One region of the Pseudomonas sp. AC255 genome, then DNA from elsewhere that is predicted to be linked to it. Evidence: predicted binding sites of a transcription regulator. Region 1 holds the regulator's gene; the other holds the start of a gene.
The links. Region 1 encodes sigma-54, which starts transcription at its own class of promoters, with help from an activator protein. Its sites were predicted from a motif close to ANTGGCATNNANNTTGCTNT; they were not measured.
Positions count from the first base shown of each region.

Region 2: a site for sigma-54 is predicted at 2,145-2,164, ahead of flhA (flagellar biosynthesis protein FlhA). Genes of this name have one in related genera too.

Region 1 is NZ_OZ409841.1:4,314,862-4,320,361, forward strand. It holds gene lptB (LPS export ABC transporter ATP-binding protein) at 1-587, shown strand, start outside; gene ACZZ0K_RS19635 (RNA polymerase factor sigma-54) at 754-2,244, shown strand; gene hpf (ribosome hibernation-promoting factor, HPF/YfiA family) at 2,318-2,626, shown strand; partial or broken gene ptsN (PTS IIA-like nitrogen regulatory protein PtsN) at 2,638-3,101, shown strand; gene rapZ (RNase adapter RapZ) at 3,104-3,961, shown strand; gene ACZZ0K_RS19655 (HPr family phosphocarrier protein) at 3,977-4,252, shown strand; gene ACZZ0K_RS19660 (ZIP family metal transporter) at 4,287-5,180, opposite strand; gene ACZZ0K_RS19665 (superoxide dismutase) at 5,210-5,500, opposite strand, start outside.
Region 2 is NZ_OZ409841.1:3,556,435-3,561,934, reverse strand. It holds gene ACZZ0K_RS16220 (hypothetical protein) at 1-845, opposite strand, end outside; gene ACZZ0K_RS16215 (DUF6124 family protein) at 1,241-1,600, opposite strand; gene flhA (flagellar biosynthesis protein FlhA) at 2,224-4,353, shown strand; gene flhF (flagellar biosynthesis protein FlhF) at 4,365-5,500, shown strand, end outside.

The sequences.
Region 1 (5,500 bases):
ACATGATCGTTGGCCTGGTGCAGGCAGATCAGGGCCGTGTGCTGATCGATGATCTGGACGTCAGCCACCAGCCGATGCACGGCCGCGCCAAGGCCGGTATCGGCTATCTGCCGCAAGAAGCGTCGATCTTCCGTAAACTGTCGGTCGCCGACAACATCATGGCGATCCTCGAGACCCGCCCGGAGCTGGACAAGGCCGGTCGTCGCAAGGAGCTGGAAAGCCTGCTGCAGGAATTCCACATCAGCCACATCCGCGACAACCTCGGCATGAGCCTGTCCGGCGGTGAGCGTCGCCGGGTGGAAATCGCTCGCGCCCTGGCCACTGCACCCAAGTTCATCCTGCTCGACGAACCGTTCGCCGGTGTCGACCCGATCTCGGTCGGCGACATCAAGCAGATCATCCATCACCTCAAGGCCAAGGGCATCGGCGTGCTGATCACCGACCACAACGTGCGTGAGACGCTGGATATCTGCGAAACCGCTTACATCGTCAACGACGGTCAACTGATCGCTGAAGGCGATGCCGAGACCATCCTGGCCAACGATCTGGTCAAGGAAGTTTATCTGGGTCACGAGTTCCGCCTGTAAGCGCGACAGCGCTGTATCGATTCAAGGCGCATTTATCCGCTTTAATTGTTACAGCGCTCTAGGCAAACACTTCAGTTTCAGGCATATAATTTGCTTAAGTTTGGCGCTTCGGCGCCCTGTAGTGGATGGCGCAAAGCGCCGGCGAATAAGGTGTTAAGCCCCTGCCATGAAACCATCGCTAGTCTTGAGAATGGGCCAGCAGCTGACGATGACACCGCAGCTGCAACAGGCCATCCGCCTGCTCCAATTGTCGACCCTGGACCTGCAACAGGAGATCCAGGAGGCTCTGGAATCCAATCCGATGCTCGAGCGCCAGGAAGAAGGCGACGACTTCGACAACGCCGATCCGCTGGCCGACAACGCCGAACAGAAGCCCGCCGAGATCCAGGAACCCTCCTACCAGGAAACCGCCCCGACGGTGGATAACCTCGAGGATGGCGATTGGAACGAGCGCATCCCCAACGAACTGCCAGTGGATACCGCCTGGGAAGACGTCTACCAGACCAGCGCCAGCAGCCTGCCGAGCAGCGATGACGATGAGTGGGATTTCACCACCCGCACGTCCGCCGGAGAGAGCCTGCAAAGCCATCTGCTCTGGCAACTGAACCTGGCACCGATGTCCGACACCGATCGCCTGATCGCCGTGACTCTGATCGACTGCATCAACAATCAGGGCTATCTGGACGAAACACTCGAAGAGATTCTTGAAGCGTTCGACCCGGAACTAGACATCGAGCTCGACGAAATCGAAGCCGTCCTGCATCGCATCCAGCAATTCGAGCCCGCCGGTATCGGCGCCCGCAACCTCAGCGAATGCCTGCTGCTGCAACTGCGCCAGCTGCCCGCGAAGACGCCGTGGCTGACCGAGGCCAAGCGTCTGGTCGCCGATTACATCGACCTGCTCGGCAGCCGCGATTACAGCCAGTTGATGCGGCGCATGAAGCTCAAGGAAGACGAGCTGCGCCAGGTCATCGAACTGGTGCAAAGCCTCAATCCGCGTCCCGGTTCACAGATCGAGTCGACCGAAGCCGAATACGTCATTCCCGACGTGATCGTGCGCAAGGACAACGAGCGCTGGCTGGTCGAGCTGAACCAGGAATCGGTGCCTCGCCTGCGCGTCAACGCCCAGTACGCCGGTTTTGTGAAGCGTGCCGACACCAGCGCCGACAACACTTTCATGCGCAACCAGTTGCAGGAGGCCCGCTGGTTCATCAAGAGCCTGCAGAGCCGCAACGAAACCCTGATGAAAGTGGCCACGCAGATCGTCGAACATCAGCGCGGCTTCCTCGAGTACGGCGACGAAGCAATGAAGCCGTTGGTATTGCATGACATCGCCGAAGCGGTCGGCATGCACGAATCGACGATTTCCCGGGTGACCACACAAAAATTCATGCATACCCCGCGCGGTATTTATGAGCTGAAATACTTTTTCTCCAGCCACGTCAGCACCTCCGAAGGCGGCGAATGCTCGTCCACGGCGATCCGCGCGATCATCAAGAAACTGGTCGCTGCGGAAAATCAGAAAAAGCCGTTGAGTGACAGCAAGATCGCTGGTTTACTGGAGGCACAAGGCATTCAGGTGGCTCGCCGCACCGTCGCCAAGTACCGCGAATCCCTCGGAATCGCGCCTTCGAGCGAACGCAAGCGGTTGATGTAAGCCACGTTACAGCGTTCCAGTGGCAGGCTTTTCGGCCTGCCGCTTTATGCACTGGCAACGAAGGAGAAGCTGTATGCAAGTCAACATCAGTGGACACCAACTGGAAGTGACCCAACCTCTGCGTTCCTACATCGAGGAAAAACTCCAGCGACTGGAGCGACATTTCGACAAGATCACCAACGTGCAGGTCACGATGTGCGTCGAAAAGCTGAAACAGAAGATCGAAGCCACCTTGCATATTCCCGGCAGTGAAGTGGTCGCAAACGCAGAAGATACCGACATGTACGCTGCGATCGACTCACTTACCGACAAGCTGGATCGCCAACTCAAAAAGCATAAGGAAAAGACCCAGAGCCTCCTCCAGGGCGCGACCGGTCGTTAACACCCCTATCCATGATCCGACTTGAAACCATCCTGACCCCCGGCCGTTCCCAAGTGAACGCGCCGGGCGGCAGCAAGAAAAAGCCCTCGAACAGATTGCCAACCTGATCCACCGCGAAGTGCCGGATCTGGCGATGCAGGATGTCTTCGAGGCGCTGATCGCCCGTGAAAAACTCGGCTCCACCGGTTTTGGCAACGGCATCGCCATTCCCCACTGCCGCCTCAAGGGCTGCGCGGGGCCAGTGAGCGCCCTGCTGCACCTCGAAGCCCCGATCGATTTCGACGCCATCGACGGCGCTCCGGTGGACCTGTTGTTCGTATTGCTGGTCCCGGAAGCCGCAACCGACGCGCATCTGGAGTTGTTGCGCCAGATCGCCAGCATGCTCGACCGCAAGGAAGTGCGCGACAAGCTACGCAGCGCTCCGAGCAATGAAGCCTTGTACCAGGTCGTACTGGACGAGCAGAACGGGCACTAATCATGCGTTTGATCATTGTCAGTGGCCGTTCGGGCTCGGGTAAAAGTACCGCCCTGAATGTCCTTGAGGACAACGGCTACTACTGCATCGACAATCTGCCGGCCGGTTTGCTGCCGGAACTGGCCGAGCGGGCGCTGATTCACACGGAACTGGCGCAGCCGCTGGTCGCCGTGTCGATCGATGCGCGCAACCTGCCCAGCCATCTGTCACGTTTCCCTGAGTTGCTCGAAGACGTGCGTGCCAAGCATATCAAGTGCGATGTGCTGTACCTGGACGCCGATGAAGAAACCCTGCTCAAGCGTTTTTCCGAGACCCGTCGTCGTCACCCGCTGAGCAACGCCAATCGCTCACTGGCCGAGGCGATTCACGACGAAACCGCCCTGCTCGGTCCGATCGCCGATCTGGCCGACCTGAAGATCAACACCACCAGTCTGAATCTGTATCAACTGCGCGACACCATCAAGTTGCGCCTGTTGAATCAACCGGAGCCCGGTACGGCGTTTCTGGTCGAGTCGTTCGGCTTCAAGCGCGGCATGCCGGTCGACGCCGACCTGGTGTTCGACGTGCGCTGCCTGCCCAATCCGTACTGGAAACCGGAGCTGCGCGCTCAGTCGGGCCTTGATGCACCGGTGGCCGAGTACCTGGCGCAGCAGCCGGATGTCGAAGAAATGTATCAGGACATCTACGCCTACCTGAACAAGTGGCTGCCACGCTTCGCCGCCAGCAACCGCGCCTACGTCACCATTGCCATTGGCTGCACCGGCGGGCATCACCGCTCCGTCTACCTGACCGAACGACTGGGTCAGGCCCTGCAGAAAACCCTGAAGAACGTCCAGGTTCGCCACCGCGACCTCACCTAAAGGATTTACACCGCGATGCCTGCTCGTGAAATCGAAATCATCAATAAGCTGGGCCTGCATGCCCGGGCATCGGCCAAATTTGTCGGCGTGGCGGGTCAGTATCCAGACTGCACGATCCGAGTGGGACGCACACCTGAAACGACTGTCGACGGCAAGAGCATCATGGCAATGATGATGCTCGCGGCGGGTAAAGGCACCAAGATCCATTTGAGCACCGAAGGCGAACAGGCTCAGGAAGCCATGGACGCATTGGTCGATCTGATCGAAAGGTATTTCGACGAAGGTGAATAATCCTCGAGGCGGGGACACTGTTCCTCGCCTCCATTCACCCCAACGCCGTATCCATCACCATCATCAGACAAAACCCGATCAGAAGGCCCAGACTGGCCAGCTTGTCATGCCCATGACGGCGCGATTCCGGGATCACTTCGTGGGTCACCACCAGCAACATCGCCCCCGCCGCCAGTGCCAGCCCCAACGGCAACAGCACCTGAGCCAGACTCACGAGCCACGCACACAGCAGCGCAAATATCGGTTCGACCAGCCCCGACGCCGCGCCGATCAGAAACGCCCTGACCCGCGACATTCCCGCCCCGGCCAGCACCAGAGCAATCACCAGTCCTTCCGGCACATCCTGCAACGCAATGCCCATCGCCAGACTGTCGGCGTCCGCCATCCCGCCTCCGGCAGATACGCCAACCGCCATGCCTTCCGGAATGTTGTGCGCGATGATGGCGAACACGAACAGCCAGATTCGCGGTGGAATCACCGGATGCTCCAGCGTGCCGACGAGCATTTCCGGCGAGGCACCGCAAATGCGCCGATCCACCAGATACAGACCGAACGCACCGAGCAGGATGCCGAAGCAGATCAGGCCACTGGCGGCCCACGGCGTCAGGCCAAGGCTCTCAGCTGCAGCTATGCCCGGCACGATCAACGAAAACGCCGTCGCCGCCAGCATCACCCCGGCACCAAATCCCAGCAAGGTGTCGCTGAGTGCCTGCGGCATGCGCCGGATCACCAGCACCGGCACCGCGCCAAGCGCCGTGCCCAAGGCGCAGATGGCACCGCCCTGCAAGGCACGTAACAGCCTCGGTTCCAGATTCAGCCATTGCAAAGCGTGGGCGACCAGTAAAGTCATACCCGCCAACAGCAAAAGCGAACCCACCGCGTAACGAAACATGCGCCCACTGCCAATCGCCAGTGTTTCCGTGCCCATAGTCAGCCCTGATTGTTTTTATTGAAGGCTTAAACCAGTGCGGCCTGATAGCGCGCAGCAACTTCCGGCCAGTTGATCACGTTGTAGAACGCGTTGATGTATTCCGGGCGACGGTTCTGGTAACGCAGGTAGTAAGCGTGCTCCCAGACATCGAGGCCAAGGATCGGGGTGTTGCCGTTCATCAACGGGCTGTCCTGGTTGCCGCTGCTTTCCACGACCAGTTTTTTCTCCGGTGTCACGCTCAGCCACGCCCAGCCGCTGCCAAAACGGGTCAGCGCGGCTTTGGTGAACGCTTCCTTGAAACTGTCGAGTCCGCCCAG
Region 2 (5,500 bases), 760 kb from region 1:
TAATAATTTGAGGTGGTTAACTCGACAATGTCGGTCATCGCAGCAATATCGGCAGGCAACGCTCCTCCGAAGTGAGCCGCTCCCCAAGCAATGATTTGGCCATTAGTGCGAAGGCCGGCGAACGCTCCGAGGTTGCCCGTCAATGACTGGATGTCAGTTAATTCGCCCAGTTCAGGGGGGATATCTCCCCCTCGGGCGGAGTCGCCCCAGGTTAAGATTTTTCCGCCAGCCCGTTGCGCGGCGTATGCATATCCAGATGAGAAAATTCTCACAATATCGGTCAGCCCAGCAATTTCAGGGGGAACCACTCCCACTTCATCGCCCCACGCGACAACGCTGCCGGAAGATTTCAAGCCGGCGAAACCTGGCCAATTGCCGACGAGTTGCCGAAACCCCGATGGATCGACATTGCCCATGTTTCCACCGAAGGCTTCCTTGCCCCAGGCAACGACCTTGCCAGTTGGAGAAAGAGCGGCAAAGGCGTGGGACGAACTGTAAACTTTATAATTATCTTTTAAACCAATAATTTCTGGCGGAATACTGCCGCCTACCTCAGGGATGCCCCAGCCCACCAGCTCTCCGTCATTGCGTAAGGCAACGAACGCTCCTGTGCCGCCAGTTATATTAATGGGGTTGAGTGTGAGTTGCTGTTCGCCGTGACGTACATACAACGGCTCACGAGGGCGGAAATCTCTCCAGCTACTCGCTGTTACCCATATTTCACTGCTTGGGTATTTCCACTCGACCAAGAGAGGTTCGTAGGTGTCATCCAGGGCCGTCAGTATTGGCTGACCGTCTCCGAAAGTCATATTGTTGTTGAGCGAGCGTGATCCAATAATATTCATATTGATGCCCTCTTGTAGTTGTAGAGCGTTTGCAGTGGTGTGCAAGTGCCTGGATTATTGTTGCCGCGCCTGATGGTGCAGAAAAGCGCGGGGTTGGACCGACCGTTGACGATTGGTGGGCTCAGGGCGAGGACGGAGTAGTCTGAAGGGGGTGAGTTGGGCATGAGTAGCGCTCCTGCGCAGTGGGAAAAGGCAGGGTCATCAAAGCGCTTTATCGCAGGTCACGCACCTGTCAAACCTGACAGGTATTGGCGGTTTTTCGATAGGTGGTCATTGCTTGAAAGAAGAAGCCACCGTTTCGGTTAATTCGGAGCGGCAGCTTTTTGGAGGGAGATAGCGCCTGTGGGACAGCCTTCGCGAGCAGGCTCGCTCCCACAGGGATCATCGGGAGGGTGTTACTGCGGCAACTCCAGATTATCCAGCACCCGATTCACTGCCAATTCCCCGAGCATGATCAACTGCGCAATCCCCATCAGCGTTCGGCGCTGGGATGGTTTCACCAGTCCGGCGAATTCCTGGGCGATGGTTTTGGCCGAGGCGAGGGTTTCGCAGGCGTTGGCCAGCAGGTCTTCGTTTTTCGTGTCGGCGGTGACGGCGTACATGGCGCGGGGACTGAAGGGCGGTGGGGTCGAGCCGGGTGGGCAGAGGTAGTGGTCGAGGGCGCGGTCGGCGGCTTGGTGGAGTTTTTTTGAATCGAGGGATTCGTAGGGGGAGGTGGGGTCGGATTCGGGCGGGTTGGGTGTTGGTTTGATCATGGTGAAGCTCCTTTGAAGTGGAGCCGCTACAACCTGTCGCTAAACAGGGAGGGTGGCGGCTGTACGCGGGTTAGCGAACCGGTCAAAGGCACCCGGCAGACCCGAAGGTCTCCCGCATACAGCCACCATGACGAAATCGCGAACATACAGATCCGCAACGAAGCCTGGAACGCTGATGCACCTTTGACTTGAGTTCGAGTCGCTAAACCCGATCGCTGATTCGTCAGCGACCGGACCACGATAGAACTCGACCCCAAAGCGCACAAGCCGGCGGATTCTGGCTTGCCTGTAGGCAATGGCGCAAGGATTTGTAGCCTTGAGACCGTGTCTGCAGGTGTCTTTTAAACAGCTTCGTTTAAACCCAAAAACTTGTGCCGGATATGATGGCCTCTTCGCGAGCAGTCTCGCTCCCACAGGGGCCGTATTCCAAATGTCCGATTGGGAATGCATTTCAAGCGGTGGGAGCGAGCCTGCTCGCGAAGGGGCCAGCCCAATCAGCCGATAAATCCCAAGTAAACCCTCTCTATTTCATTCCCCGGCAAAAGTTGGAAAGCTTCTTGCAATAGCCGCCCTGCGCCCGTTCGGGGCGTCAAAAGTTTGCTTTAAAGGAACGGGGAAAACCGGTGGATCGCACTCAGTTATTCAATACAGCACGCACCAACGTTGCCGACCTCAGTCGAGGCAATCTGGGCGTGCCGTTGTTGCTGCTGGTCATGCTGGCGATGATGATGTTGCCCGTACCGCCGTTCCTGCTCGACGTCTTCTTTACCTTCAACATTGCCCTGTCCATCGTCGTCCTGCTGGTCTGCGTGTATGCGCTGCGGCCGCTGGATTTCGCCGTGTTCCCGACGATTCTGCTGGTGGCGACGCTGCTGCGACTGGCGTTGAACGTGGCCTCGACGCGAGTGGTCATGCTCCACGGTCAGGACGGCCACGCCGCTGCCGGTAAGGTGATTCAGGCGTTCGGTGAGGTGGTGATCGGCGGTAACTACGTGGTCGGTATCGTGGTCTTCGCGATCCTCATGATCATCAACTTCGTCGTGGTGACCAAGGGTGCCGGGCGGATTTCCGAGGTGAGCGCGCGCTTCACCCTCGATGCGATGCCCGGCAAACAAATGGCGATCGACGCCGACCTCAACGCCGGCCTGATCGACCAGAACCAGGCCAAGTCGCGCCGTCAGGAAGTCGCCCAGGAGGCGGAGTTCTACGGTTCGATGGACGGTGCCAGCAAGTTCGTCCGTGGTGACGCCATCGCCGGCCTGCTGATTCTGTTCATCAACCTCATCGGCGGCATGGCCGTGGGTATCTTCCAGCACGGCATGAGCTTCGGCGATGCGGGCAAGGTTTACGCCTTGCTGACCATCGGTGACGGTTTAGTGGCGCAATTGCCATCACTGTTGTTATCTACAGCAGCGGCGATCATGGTGACCCGTGCTTCCGGCTCGGAAGACATGGGCAAGCAGATCAACCGCCAGATGTTCGCCTCGCCGAAAGCGCTGGCCGTGGCCGCTGGTTTGATGGCGGTGATGGGTCTGGTGCCGGGCATGCCGCACTTCTCCTTCCTGAGCATGGCCGCGCTGGCTGCGGGCGGCGCGTACCTGTTCTGGAAAAAGCAGAACGTTGCCAAGGTCGTGGCGCTGGAAGAGGTCAAGCGTCAGCAGGAACTGCTGCCGTCGCCGGCCCGCGCCATGGAAACCAAAGAGCTGGGCTGGGACGACGTCACGCCGATCGACATGATCGGCCTGGAAGTTGGCTATCGCCTGATTCCGCTGGTAGACCGCAATCAGGGTGGGCAATTGCTCGCGCGGATCAAGGGTGTGCGCAAGAAGCTCTCGCAGGATCTGGGCTTCCTGATGCCGACCGTGCACATCCGCGACAACCTTGATCTGGCGCCGAGCGCGTATCGCTTGACGCTGATGGGCGTGATTCTCGCTGAGGCCGAGATCTACCCGGACCGCGAACTGGCGATCAACCCCGGCCAGGTGTATGGCTCGCTCAACGGGATCAACGCCAAAGATCCGGCTTTCGGCCTGGAGGCGGTGTGGATCGAAATCAGCCAGCGCGCCCAGGCGCAATCACTCGGCTACACCGTGGTCGACGCCAGCACCGTGGTCGCCACGCACTTGAACCAGATTCTGTACAAGCACTCCAGTGAGCTGATTGGCCACGAGGAAGTGCAGCAACTCATGCAATTGCTGGCCAAGAGCTCGCCGAAACTGGCGGAAGAGCTGGTGCCGGGCGTGGTTTCGCTGTCGCAGTTGCTCAAGGTCCTGCAAGCGCTGCTCGCCGAGCACGTGCCGGTGCGCGACATCCGCAGCATCGCCGAAGCGATCGCGAACAACGCCGCGAAGAGTCAAGATACCGCCGCGCTGGTCGCCGCTGTGCGGGTCGGCGTATCCCGTGCAATCGTCCAAAGCATTGTAGGCACTGAGTCCGAGCTGCCTGTAATCACATTGGAACCAAGGTTGGAACAGATATTGCTCAATAGTCTGCAGAAGGCAGGACAAGGCTCGGAAGAGGGCGTTCTGCTGGAGCCGAGCATGGCCGAGAAGCTGCAACGTTCGTTGATCGAAGCGGCCCAGCGTCAGGAAATGCAAGGCCAACCGGTGATCCTGCTGGTAGCAGGCCCGATTCGCGCGATGCTCTCGCGTTTCGGCCGCCTCGCAGTGCCAGGGCTGCATGTACTGGCCTACCAGGAAGTACCGGACAACAAGCAAGTGACCATCGTTGCGACAGTAGGGCCCAACGGCTGAGGTAGTGGTTTATGCAAGTTAAGCGTTTTTTCGCCGCCGATATGCGTCAGGCCATGAAGCTGGTTCGCGATGAGCTGGGCGCTGATGCCGCCATCATCGGCAACCGCCGCATTGCCGGCGGCGTCGAGTTGACGGCGGCTCTGGATTACAAATTGTCGGCGCTGGCGCCACGGGTTCCGAACATGGAACTCGAAGACGAGCTGCGCAAGACCCAGTCGCGCATCGTCACCGCCCAGGCCGAGCTGAGCCTGCGTGGCGAAGCCGACGGCAACACCAATCAGCAGTTGTTCGCCGGGCTGCCGTTGACCGCAGGCCTGCCGCTGACCGCTGCCGAGCCGCTGAGCGAGCCAACCTACGCTGCCCCGGCGCGTCCGGCTGCAGCGCCTGCGCAGGCCTCGGCGGGTGTCGATCCGCGAGCACTGGATTCGATGCGTTTTGAATTGAACAGCCTGCGAGAGCTGATGGAAGTGCAGCTCGGCACCCTGGCCTGGAATCAGTTGCAAGGCAGCCGTCCGGCCCAGGCCAATCTGTATCGCCGTCTGCAGCGCATCGGCCTGTCCGGCCCGCTGTCGCGCGATCTGTTGGCGATGATCACCGATATCGAAGAACCCCGTCAGGCCTGGCGCATGCTGCTGGCGCACCTGGCGCGGATGATTGCCGTACCGGAAGTCGAGCCGCTGGAAGAGGGCGGTGTGATTGCCATGGTCGGCCCCGCCGGCATGGGCAAGACCACGACGCTGGCCAAGCTCGCCGCGCGTTACGTGCTCAAGTACGGCGCGCAGAACGTTGCACTGGTGAGCATGGACAGCTTCCGCATCGGCGCGCAGGAACAATTGAAAACCCTCGGGCGCATCCTCAACGTGCCGGTAACGCACGTCGATCCGGGTCAGTCGCTGGTGCAGGCATTGGATCCACTGCTACGCAAACGCGTGGTTTTGATCGATACTGCCGGCCTGCAAGCCAGTGATCCGGCGTTGCGCATGCAGCTTGAGAGCCTGGCCGGGCGTGGCATTCGCTCAAAAAATTATCTGGTCCTGGCAACCACCAGCCAGAAACAGGTTCTAACCGCCGCTTATCACAGTTACAAGCGTTGCGGGCTGGCCGGCTGCATCCTGACTAAACTGGATGAAACGGCCAGTCTCGGCGA